DNA from 2 places in the Blautia sp. SF-50 genome. Region 2 is predicted to be linked to the other one. Evidence: riboswitches for the same ligand, from Rfam matches in the RefSeq annotation. Region 2 holds a riboswitch; the other holds the start of a gene.

Region 1 (6,142 bases), on a different contig from region 2:
AGGAGGAAACGAACAATGGCTATTACAGCAGCACAGGTAAAAGAGTTAAGAGAGATGACCGGCGCCGGAATGATGGATTGTAAGAAAGCTCTTACATCTACAGATGGTGATATGGATAAAGCAGTTGAGTTCCTGCGTGAGAAGGGTCTTGCTACAGCACAGAAGAAAGCAAGCCGTATCGCAGCAGAGGGTCTTTGCAAAACTCTGGTAACAGAGGATGGAAAGAAAGCAGTCGTTGTTGAGGTTAATGCTGAGACAGACTTCGTTGCAAAGAACGAGAAGTTCCAGGGCTATGTTGCAGATGTTGCAGCACAGGCACTTAACACAACAGCAGCTGATATCGATGCTTTCCTTGCTGAGGCATGGGCACTTGATACAACCAAGACTGTAAAAGAGGCTCTTGCAGCTCAGATCGCAGTAATCGGCGAGAACATGAACATCCGTAGATTTGCTCAGGTTGAGGAGCAGAACGGATTCATCGCTTCCTACACTCATATGGGTGGAAAGATCGGCGTTCTTGTAGACGTTGAGACAGATGTTGTTAACGATGCTGTTAAAGAGATGGCTAAGAACGTAGCTATGCAGATCGCAGCTCTGAAACCGCAGTACACAAGCGACAAGGAAGTAAGCGCTGACTATATCGAGCATGAGAAAGAGATCCTTATGGCTCAGATTCAGAACGACCCGAAGGAGTCCCAGAAACCGGCTAAGGTTATCGAGGGAATGATCACAGGACGTATCAAGAAAGAGCTCAAAGAGATCTGCCTTCTTGACCAGACATACGTAAAAGCAGAGGACGGAAAACAGTCCGTTGCTAAATACGTAGAGCAGGTAGCAAAAGAGAACGGCGCTAAGATCCAGATCAAAGGCTTCGTTCGCTACGAGACAGGCGATGGTCTTGAGAAGAAAGAAGAGAACTTCGCTGAGGAAGTTGCAAAGCAGATGAACGCATAATCTTACAGTTCGCATAAGAATTTGAATCGTAATTTTATCATGTAAATCAATGAAAAACCTTGAATTTCCTATGAAAATGGGATGATTCAAGGTTTTTTTGCGTATTGGGGAATAAATTCGAGACTGTGAGAAAAAGTCTGTAAATAAGATTCTTCTATGATATGCAAGGGTGGCAAGCCTGAAAATCAGGCTTCTCACCCTTGTTTTATATATAACAGTGGTAGGGCGGTGGAATTTAAATAAAAAATTTACACTTTACAAATAACAGATAAAGTATTAAAATAAACAAAAGATATCTTCAGGGCAGGGTGTGATTCCCTACCGGCGGTAGAGCCCGCGAGCCGAAAGGCATGATCCGGTGAGATTCCGGGGCCGACAGTATAGTCTGGATGGAAGAAGATGATAGTACAGTTGATTTTTGTATGAATGAATGTAGTATCAGAGCTCTGAGATGGTGATCCATTTCAGAGCTTTTTATGTAGGAAATAATCAGACATTCATTTATTGATCATATGTAACAGATCAATTCCACCCTGCAGATATTTCTGCAGGCTTTTTTTGTATTTGGCACATCGTTTTCGAAATAAATATACCACTCACTTGTCTGTGAATCCGATTGCACAGGTCTAAAAGCCTCGGCGTACCAGGCAAAGAACAGGAATAAGAAAGAAGGAATAAAAATGACGGATCAGGAATATATGCTTCGGGCGATCCAGCTGGCCAAAAAAGGAGAAGGCTGGACGAATCCCAATCCGATGGTAGGGGCAGTGATCGTAAAAGACGGAAGGATCATTGGGGAAGGCTATCATAAAAAGTATGGAGAACTTCATGCGGAACGTAATGCAATTGCTTCCCTCACAGAATCAGCAGAAGGTGCGGTGATTTATGTTACGCTGGAGCCTTGTTGTCATCATGGAAAAACACCTCCATGTACGGAAGCGATCATTGAACAGAAGATCAGAAAAGTGGTGATCGGTTCCCGGGATCCGAATCCGAAAGTGGCAGGAAAAGGTGTACAGATGTTAAGGGAAGCCGGTGTAACAGTAGTTGAAGATTTTATGAGAGAAGAATGTGATCAGCTGAATCCGGTGTTTTTCCATTATATTACTACGAAAACCCCATACGTGGTGATGAAGTATGCCATGACACTGGATGGGAAGATTGCAACGAAGACAGGAGCATCAAAATGGATCACCGGAGAAGCGGCAAGAAAAGAAGTACAGCATATGCGGCATCAGTACATGGGGATCATGGCAGGTATTGGAACTGTGCTTGCAGATGATCCGATGTTAAACGTCCGGGTAGAAGGCTGGAAAAGTCCTGTCAGGATTGTGTGCGACAGTAAGCTCAGGATCCCGCCGGACAGTCAGATCGTAAAAAGTGCGGAAAAGTACCGGACGATCGTGGCTTATGCAGATCAGAAAAATACAGAAGAAAAAATAAAAATATTACATACCATGGGAGTTGAGACCATTTACTGTCCCGATGAAAAAAATCAGATAGACCTTAAGAAGCTGATGGCAGATCTTGGAAACAGAGGCATTGACAGCATTCTCCTGGAGGGAGGCGGTACGTTAAATGACAGTGCCCTGCGAGCCGGAATTGTAAAGGAAGTACAGGCTTTTGTGGCACCAAAGCTGTTTGGTGGTGTGGCCGGGAAGACACCGGTAGAAGGTATCGGAGTTGAATTCCCGTCTGAAGCAGTAGAACTGAAATATACAGATATCTGCCAGATCGGTGAGGACATCCGGATAAGATGTCAGGTGTGTGAGAAAAAACAGGAGGAATCATGTTTACAGGAATCGTAGAAGAGAAAGGAAAAGTCCGTTATATACAGCTGACAGGAGAATCAGGGATCCTGGCAGTGAAAGCCCGGAAAGTCCTAGAAGGGACAAGGATCGGTGACAGTATTGCTGTGAATGGTGTGTGTCTGACAGTTACGTCGATCCAACCGGACGGATTTACTGCCGATGTGATGGCAGAGACGATCAGAAGAAGCAGTCTTGGCAGTTGTAAAGCTGGAAGCCAGGTAAACCTGGAACGTGCAATGGCTGCAGATGGTAGGTTCGGGGGACACATAGTAAGCGGCCATATTGATGGGACTGGAGTGATACGTTCCATGCTCCGGGAAGAAAATGCCATCTGGGTATCAATTGAGACATCGCCACAGATCTTGCATCTGATCGTGGAAAAAGGATCCGTTTGTATTGATGGGATCAGCCTGACAGTTGCAAGGGTTGATGAAGCTGGTTTTCAGGTGTCGGTCATTCCACATACAGGAGAAGAAACCACCCTTTTGGAAAAGGTGCCGGGGGATCTGGTTAATCTGGAAAATGATGTGATTGGAAAATATGTAGAAAAATTGCTTGGCATCAAAAAAAACGAAGAAGAGAAAAAAGAATCCGGAATTACGATGGAGTTTCTTGAAGAATTCGGGTTTTAGAACAGGAGGATATACACTATGTCACAAAATTATCAGTACAACACAATTGAAGAGGCACTTAGGGATCTTAAGAAAGGAAAAATAATTCTGGTCACAGATGATCCGGACAGAGAAAATGAGGGAGATCTGATATGTGCGGCAGAGTTTGCAACCCGGGAAAATATTAATTTCATGGCGACTTATGCAAAGGGTCTTATCTGTACACCGATGAGTGCAGAAATTGCGGCGAGATTGAACTTTCCGCCGATGGTTGCTGAGAACACGGACAATCACAGTACAGCATTTACCGTGGCAGTGGACCACGCAGATACAACCACCGGTATCTCTGCGGCAGAACGCTCCTATACCATTATGAAGTGTGTGGATGATCAGTCAAAACCGGAGGATTTCAGAAGACCGGGACATGTATTTCCGCTTATTTCCAGAAAAGGCGGGGTTCTGGTACGAAATGGCCATACGGAGGCAACAACAGATCTTATGAGACTTGCCGGACTGAAAGAATGCGGCGTGTGCTGTGAAGTTATGAAAGAAGATGGCACTATGATGCGTACATCACAGCTATGGGAAATGGCAAAAGAGCATAACCTTACATTTATTACGATTCGTGATCTGCAGGATTATATAAGAATACATGAAAAGCATGTAAAGGAGGAAGCAGCTGCAAACCTCCCAACGCAGTACGGTGATTTTAAAATGTATGGCTATATCAATGACATTACAGGAGAGCATCATCTGGCACTGGTAAAAGGTGATCTAGGAGATGGTGAGGATGTGCTTTGCCGTGTACATTCGGAGTGCCTGACAGGAGATGCATTCGGATCGCTCAGATGTGACTGCGGCCTGCAGCTGCAGACAGCGATGCGCCAGGTAGAGGCGGAAGGCAGAGGGATCATTCTGTATATGAGACAGGAAGGCAGAGGGATCGGACTGATCAATAAGATCAAAGCCTATGCGCTTCAGGAACAGGGATACGATACCGTGGAGGCTAATGTGAAGTTAGGGTTTGCACCGGATCTCAGAGAGTACTGGGTTGGGGCGCAGATACTGTCAGACCTTGGTGTGAAATCATTAAGATTACTGACCAATAACCCGGATAAAGTCTATGGGCTTGGCGAATTCGGGCTGAAGATCAATGAGAGAGTACCATTGGAGATTCCGGTACAAAAGTATGACCGGAAGTATATGAAAACGAAGCAGGAAAAGATGGGTCATATTTTTAAAGAAATAAATTTATAAAAAACAGCAAATAGCAGGAGGAAGAAAAAATGAGACAGATCAATTTAGTAGAAGGAAAAGTAGTAGCACCGGAGGGAATGAAGGTTGGTATCGTGGCAGCGAGATTCAATGAGATCATTGTGAATAAATTATTGGGAGGGGCAGTCGACGGACTGGTAAGACATGGAGTAGAAGAAGAGAATATTACTGCAGCATGGGTGCCGGGAGCATTTGAGATTCCGCTTACAGCACAGAAAATGGCACAGTCAGGAAAATATGATGCAGTTATCTGCGTGGGAGCTGTCATTCGTGGAGATACTTCACATTATGATCTGGTGTGCAATGAATCTGCCAAGGGAATCGCACAGGTTGAACTTGCAACAGGGATCCCGGTCTTATTCGGAGTGATCACGACTGAGAATATAGAGCAGGCTATTGCGCGTGCAGGAAGCAAAGCGGGAAATAAAGGCTATGACTGTGCGTTATCTGCGATCGAGATGGTCAATCTGATGAAGCAGCTCTAATAGATAGGAAAATAAATGATGACAAAAACGATCATATTCGATTATGATGGAACGATCCATCATACCATTGGAATCTATGAACCGGCATTTCGTGAAACCTATCAGTGGCTGACAGAACAGAAGGCTGCAGAAGAACGGGAGATAGGCTCGGCGGAAATTGCCGGCTGGCTGGGATTTAACAGTAAGGAGATGTGGAATACATTTTTGCCGGAGCTGGATCAGAGCTATAAAGAGCAGGCGAGCAGGATGGTAGGAGAACTGATGGTCAGACAGATCAGGAAGCATAAGGCAGTGTGGTATCCGGGAGCAGAGGAGATGCTTACAGTCTTGAAGAACCGGGGATATCATCTTGTGATCTTAAGTAACTGTAAAGCTTCCTATCGTGAGGCGCACTGGAAGGAATTTGGGATGGAACGATGGTTCGATCATTTTTATGACTGCGAATCGTATGGATTCCGTCCAAAGACAGAAATTGTGCAGGAAATCATCCGGGAATGTACAGGCCCTTATCTGGTGGTCGGAGACAGGAGGCAGGATCTGGAATGTGCCAGAGCCTGCAAAAGCCCATTTATAGGATGCCTGTATGGATATGGTGAGAGCGGGGAGCTGAACGGAGCAGATCGTCTTGCAGAACATATAGAGGATATACCACAGTTGGTGATATGAGGATGAGCTCAGCTTAATCCGAAAGCAAAAGCTGTACACTGACAGAAGGCATAGGACTGACGGGAACGGCATAAATATTATAAAAATCCGAAGGATCCTGAAATATGATTTCCCTCAGTCTATGTATGATCGTAAAAAATGAAGAAGCAGTTCTTGAGAGGATCTTGAAGCCGGTTTCTCAGGTGATGGATGCGATCCTGATCGCAGATACCGGTTCTTCAGACAGAACAAAAGAGATCGCGGAGCAGTATACGTCGCAGGTGTTTGATTTTCCCTGGTGTGATGATTTTTCTGCTCCGCGTAATTTTCTTCTGGAAAAAGTCCGCACCGATTACTGGAT
Region 2 (6,142 bases):
TGCTTTTGTGGAGGGCTTGTCTGAGTCCAGTCTGACAGAAATTAAAGTAGATCCGGAAAATCCGTATTTTTCTGAAAAAGACGGAGTGGTATTCAGCAAGGATGGCATAAAACTGATCGTGTTTCCGTCCGGACGTTCCGGAGATTACCAGATTCCGGATGGAACTGTAAGCGTGGGAGACTATGCTTTTTATTACTGTGTAAATGTTTCTTCCATAACAGTCCCGGGAAGTGTCAGAAGCCTTGGAGAAGGTGCATTCGGAAACTGTTCGTCGCTTACGAAAGCTGTCCTAAACGAAGGCTTGGAAGAAATCGGTGAATATGCATTCCAGAGCAGTTCAGGGATCTGTGATATTATAATTCCCGCATCTGTAAAATCAGTTGGGAAAAATGGACTTCGTCTGTCTTCCGGGTGCAGGATAAGAGTACTGAGCACAGATACTGTCTGGGCGGATGATGCGTTCAGGGATTCAGCACTGATCGCGGGAAAAAAGGATTCCACACTTCAGAAATACGCAGAGGACCGTGGCTACACGTTTGTGGAGCTGTCAGCAGACAACCGGATACCGCTTCAGAATGAATGGTTTGAACAGATCACTTCAGACTATGAATATAATGGAAAAATCCATGAACCCGAAATAGAATCCAGTGAATCCGCACCGGAACTTGAGCAGGGCTCCGATTATGAAGTAACTTATGAAAATAACATCAATGCAGGAACTGCGACTGTAAAGATCACGGGAAAAGATATTTTCTGCGGTACAGTAGAGCGGAGTTTCAAGATTACGCCAGATGAAAATGGAATGTATGTGTGCTATTTTGCGGAAAATAATGAAACATACCTGGAAACCACCTTTAAAGGAAAAAAAGTGGAACCGGAAGTGGTAATTGACGGACTGGTACAGGGAAAAGATTATACGGTAACCTATGTTAATAATGAAAAGCCTGGTGAAGCTCGTGCAGAGCTCACGGGAATCGGCAATTATAAAGGATCGGAAACATTATATTTTACTATTTACGGAAAACTACCGGCTGCGGATCCAATAGCTGATCAGATATATACAGGAAAAGAACTCACACCTGCCATCGTAATTCCCGGATTGAAAGCCGGCGAAGATTATTATATGTACTACGAGGATAATCAGTATCCGGGTGTGGCAACGGTAACCATTTATGGTACCGGTTATTATAAAGGTACCGCAACCATTCATTTCAAGATCATAAAAAAGACAGAAAGGTTTGTCAGCAATGTTAAGCTAAACAGAACCTCTTACACTTGTACGGGAAAAACCATCCGGCCATCAGTAACCGTAACTGTAAATGGAAAGAAGATCGGTGCGAGTGCTTATAAGCTGTATTACAAAAATAATAAAAATTCCGGAATTGGAACTGTGCAGGTCAGAGGGATCGGAAAATACAGTCGTATCAACAAAACGCTTACCTTTAAGATCCTGCCTCCAAAAACTCTGCTGACAGGACTGAAAAAAGCAAACAGATCCTTTACCGCAAGCTGGAAAAAAAATATACAGGCAACCGGCTATCAGATCCAGTATGCAGCAGACAGCAGATTTACAAAAGAAAGAAAAACGGTCATAGTTGGAAAACAGTCTGCGACCAGATATAAGATATCAGGACTGAAAAACAAAAAGACCTATTATGTCCGCATCCGGTCATATAAAAGAGTCGGAAAAAAGGTTCTTTACAGTAGCTGGAGTACGGTAAAGAAAATCCGGGTTTGATCATAAAGGAGTGGATCTTAGATTTATATAAATGGAGCAGAATGCTTCTGTGACAGAATTAAGGCTTGTAATTATAAAAAGAGCGCGTTATAATGAACTCATAAAAAAGAAAATTTCTTCGGGGCAGGGTGTGATTCCCTACCGGCGGTATAGTCCGCGACCCGCTTTGGCGGCTGATCTGGTGAAATTCCGGAACCGACAGTAAAGTCTGGATGAGAGAAGAACGCGCAGTATTTAAAGAACGTGCTCAGTGCCCCGGGAAGAAGCTCCCGGGGCTTTTTATGTGAAGAAATTTTTTTCGCATAAAGATTTCTTGTGGAAATTTTCTTTGAATATTTCTGAAGAAGGAGAGAGAGTTATGAGTGAACAGATATTACAGAGAGGAAATGCTGTGGAAAGAAGCAGAACAAGAACCATCGCGCAGGTAGCCATGCTTGGTGCTGTGGCAGGAGTATTAATGAATCTTGAGTTTCCGATCCCGTTTCTTGCACCGTCTTTTTATCAGCTTGATTTTTCCGAGGTACCGGTTATGGTAGGAACCTTCGCTATGGGACCTGTGGCAGGTATCCTGATCGAGCTTGTGAAGATTCTCGTACATCTTGTGACTAAGGGAACCATGACTGCCGGTGTTGGTGATGTTGCCAATTTCCTGTTTGGATGTGCCTATGTGGTACCGGCCGGCCTGATCTACCGTTTCCGTCACAAAAAGAGCAGAGTACATGCAGTTGCAGGTATGGCAGCAGGAACAGTCCTGACAGCGATCCTTGCATGCTTTGTCAATGCCTTTGTATTGCTTCCGGCTTACGGTAAGGCGTTTGGAATGCCGATCGAGACCTTTATCCAGATGGGAAGCGCAGTACACAGCTCCGTAAACGGACTGCTTACCTTTGCACTGCTGATCATTGCTCCGTTTAATATCTTTAAATATGCACTGACATCTCTGATCGTATTTGTAATTTATAAGAAGATCCGTGTTGTACTGAAGGGTGACTGATCATAAGCAGCTGCCGGAGGATGAAGAAAAGATCAGAAATTGGTGGTTTCAGATAAATATCTGAGAATGTGAGAAATGCCATGTAATATATTGCCGATGGGCAGTAAATTACATGGCATTTTTTATGTTATAGGAAATTACTCCGTAATGTTCCTATAACATAAAAAAGCCCTCCGGGCAGGATCGCACTGCGACGGAGAGGAATAATGTCGCTGAAGCGACCCGTCGCAGGCGGAGAATCCTGCAAGCAGGATTCTTTCTTGTGTCAGGCGTTTTGTTCTGCAGCTTTCATGACTCCAAGCTCACGTCTGGCAAAAACAACGGCCAGCACAAATGCAGAGGTATCTGCAATTGGTCCTGCGTACATGACGCCATCGATTCCGAAGAAGACCGGGAAGATGACAATCAGCGGCAGCAGGAAGAGCACCTGCCTTGTGAGGGACATGATCACACCAAGCCGGGCTTTTCCAATGGAGGTAAAAAAGCCGGCGGACATAGGCTGGATCCCGTTGGCAAAGGTCATCAGCATGAAGATGCGGAGATATTTTTCTGCAAAATGAAAGTACAGGTCGCTGCCGTTTCCGAAGATGCCTACGATCTGATGCGGGAAGAACTGGAAGCAGATAAAAAATATGGTTGCGATCACAGTACATAAGGTTACGGAATAGCGGTATGTCTGGCGTACACGGCTGTATTTTTCGGCGCCGTAGTTAAATCCCCAGATGGGCTGGGAGCCCTGGGAGATTCCGATGCAGATGGCCATAAATACCTGATTGACTTTGGAAATGATCCCTGCACAAGCGATCGGAATATCACTTCCGTAAGCGGAGAGTGCTCCGTAATGGCGAAGTGTATTGTTCATGACAATCTGCACTGCAGCAATGGCAACCTGATTGATACAGGATGCCATTCCCAGAGAAAAAATGGCAGACAGATTGCGTGCCTTAGGAATCAGCATGGAGTGGTCCAGGTACATTTTTCGGAGTCTGGAAAAATAAAAGATGATCAGAAGTCCGGATACAATCTGGCCGATCACGGTTGCCCAGGCTGCACCTTTGATGCCCCAGCCGAATCCAAAGATGAAAAGCGGGTCCAGGATGGTGTTGATGGCGGCACCGGCCAGGATGCAGGTCATGGAATAGGTAGGACTCCTGTCTGCTCGGATCAGGTGGTTGCCGCCTGTGCTTAAAACATAAAAGGGAAGTCCAATGGCGGTGATCCCCATGTAATCAATGGCATAGGGCATGACGTCCGGTGTTCCGCCGAAAAAATGAAGCAGTGGCTTCAGGAACAGAAGGACGATGACAGAGAGTATCGTACCGGAGATTATCAGCGCGGAGAGTCCGGTTCCTGCAATGGAGCTGGCTTTTTTTTCGTTTCCTGCGCCCATTTCCAGGTTGTAATTGGAGGCGCTGCCGATTCCCAGGAGCAATGCAGCAGCAGTAGAGATAATGGTTACGGGAAATGCGATGTTTGTGGCGGCGTTTCCAAGCATTCCTACGCCCTGGCCGATAAAGATCTGGTCAACGATATTGTACAGAGCGCTGACCAGCATGCTGATGATGGCGGGAATGGCGAATTTGGCGATCAGGCTGCCTACAGGGGCGGTTCCCAGAGGGTTTTCGGCCTGGGCAGCATTGGTCTGATTTTTCAATGTTTTTTCCTTCTTTCTTGTCTACAGTAGCTGTTTGGTAATGTAATAAGTAAATTTAAATTTTATAGCAGGGTATTTATTATAGCACTATTGTGAAGGGAGTGTAAGTATAAAAAATTGACCTTTGGTTTTGGATGGGATAAAATGTTTTTAGAAAAAATTTTCGGGAAGGAGTTTTTCAGATGGGTAAGATCAATAGTGTGAAAAAACTTACAGATAATAAGTTCGTGAATCTTTATGGAGTGGATGCGACCAGTGTACATGATACGCCGGTTTCTTATTTTGTGGCCTCCAGGGCGAAGAGTGTGGAGGATATGAAGCTTTCTACAGGGGAGAATCATCCGGATGGGGTGATCATTTACAGTGTTTATGGAGAGAAGCGGGATAAGGTTGTGCTGATCCGTCAGTATCGGTATACGATCGGCGGGTATATTTATGAGTTTCCGGCGGGGCTTGTGGAGCCTGGGGAGGATTTCCATGAGGGTGCTGTGCGGGAGATGTTTGAGGAGACCGGGTTGAAGCTGGAGCCGATCAAGGTTGCGGAGGCTTTTGAGAAGCCTTATTTTACGACGATTGGGATGACGGATGAATCCTGTGCTACGGTTTATGGGTATGCCAGTGGTGAGGTTAGTAAGGCTGCTCAGGAGGATAGTGAGGAGATCGAGGTTGTGATTGCGGACCGGGATGAGGTCAGGAGGATACTGAAGGAGGAGAGGGTTGCGATCATGTGTGCTTATATGCTGATGCATTTTCTTGAGGATGAGGAGGTGTTTGGATTTCTTGGGGAGATTTAAACGGAGGTAGTTATATGGCGGAAGGGGACGCCAGTGAGGGGCTTCTTTCCAGGCTGGGGCTTCGTCGGGGGCTGGCTTCTAAGGTGCCGGAATTCTGCTAAAAGCGCTTCAAAAAATCTCGAACTCGCGTCAGAAGCCGCTCAAACAGCGAGATTTTTTGAAGCAACGCAGATTTCCGCCACCTAAGAAGCAGCTCCCCTCCTGCAGAGTCAGCCTGGAAAGAAGCCCCTCACTGGCTGTGCGTTGGCCGTGAGACGTGTTAAATCTCGTGGGGAGTGTTGCTAGTGGGGTGGTATGACGGGAGTTGGATGAGCCGTCAGCGCTGCGCTGGACGGCTGGGAGGAAAGGCTGAGATTCCTTGTGGCATGACGGGAGTTGGATGAGCCATCGGCGCTGCGCTGGATGGCTGGGAGGAAAGGCTGAGATTCCCTGTGGCTTGAAGAGGGGAATGGGTCATCGGCGCTGCACTGGATGGATGAGAAAAACGGGGAATCTGCGGTTGCGGATTCCCCGTTTTGATCAGAGTTCTATGAGTTTTCCCAGGTCTTTGTTGTATTTGCAGTATTTGCCGTTTTCGGAGATAAATGGCTGGTAGGTGTCGGTACGGTTGTCTTTGACGTAGACGATTCCGGTGGCGATCATTTCTACCAGGGAGAAGCGTTTGCTTAAGCTGGAGATCCAGCGGTAGGTTTTTTCGTTGCCGGAGTCTGCCATGAGGAGGTTGTAGCCGCCTGGGCAGGCTTCCAGGGTGAAGTAGACTTTCTGGGACCGGATGGAGGTGTTGAAGACCTGGCCGGTGATGTAGGTGGAGAAGTTGGTTTCTACAAATTGGCGGAAGGTGTAGAAATCGTAGATCACGCCGGTGGTCTCATCTTTGATCTTGTCGCCGCGTTCGATGCGGGCTTTCAGGAGCTTGAGGACTTCGATGGTCCAATTGATGAAGGAGATGCTGCTGTAGGTCA

What was found. A riboswitch is a leader RNA that binds a small molecule or an ion and turns the genes downstream of it on or off. The one in region 2 is predicted to bind FMN.
Region 1: linked by a shared signal. The riboswitch ahead of ribD (bifunctional diaminohydroxyphosphoribosylaminopyrimidine deaminase/5-amino-6-(5-phosphoribosylamino)uracil reductase RibD) and the one ahead of BLP57_RS04875 (ECF transporter S component) in region 2 are both predicted to bind FMN.

What each region holds. Positions count from the first base shown of each region.
Region 1 is NZ_FMUW01000002.1:97,069-103,210, forward strand. Features, by position in the region: gene tsf (translation elongation factor Ts) at 16-954, shown strand; FMN riboswitch at 1,245-1,359, shown strand; gene ribD (bifunctional diaminohydroxyphosphoribosylaminopyrimidine deaminase/5-amino-6-(5-phosphoribosylamino)uracil reductase RibD) at 1,635-2,762, shown strand; gene ribE (riboflavin synthase) at 2,744-3,397, shown strand; gene BLP57_RS01745 (bifunctional 3,4-dihydroxy-2-butanone-4-phosphate synthase/GTP cyclohydrolase II) at 3,416-4,633, shown strand; gene ribH (6,7-dimethyl-8-ribityllumazine synthase) at 4,663-5,136, shown strand; gene BLP57_RS01755 (HAD family hydrolase) at 5,152-5,802, shown strand; gene BLP57_RS01760 (tetratricopeptide repeat-containing glycosyltransferase family 2 protein) at 5,907-6,142, shown strand, end outside.
Region 2 is NZ_FMUW01000005.1:129,157-135,298, forward strand. Features, by position in the region: gene BLP57_RS04870 (fibronectin type III domain-containing protein) at 1-1,738, shown strand, start outside; FMN riboswitch at 1,849-1,966, shown strand; gene BLP57_RS04875 (ECF transporter S component) at 2,097-2,732, shown strand; gene BLP57_RS04880 (MATE family efflux transporter) at 2,998-4,386, opposite strand; gene BLP57_RS04885 (NUDIX hydrolase) at 4,569-5,180, shown strand; gene BLP57_RS04890 (hypothetical protein) at 5,700-6,142, opposite strand, start outside.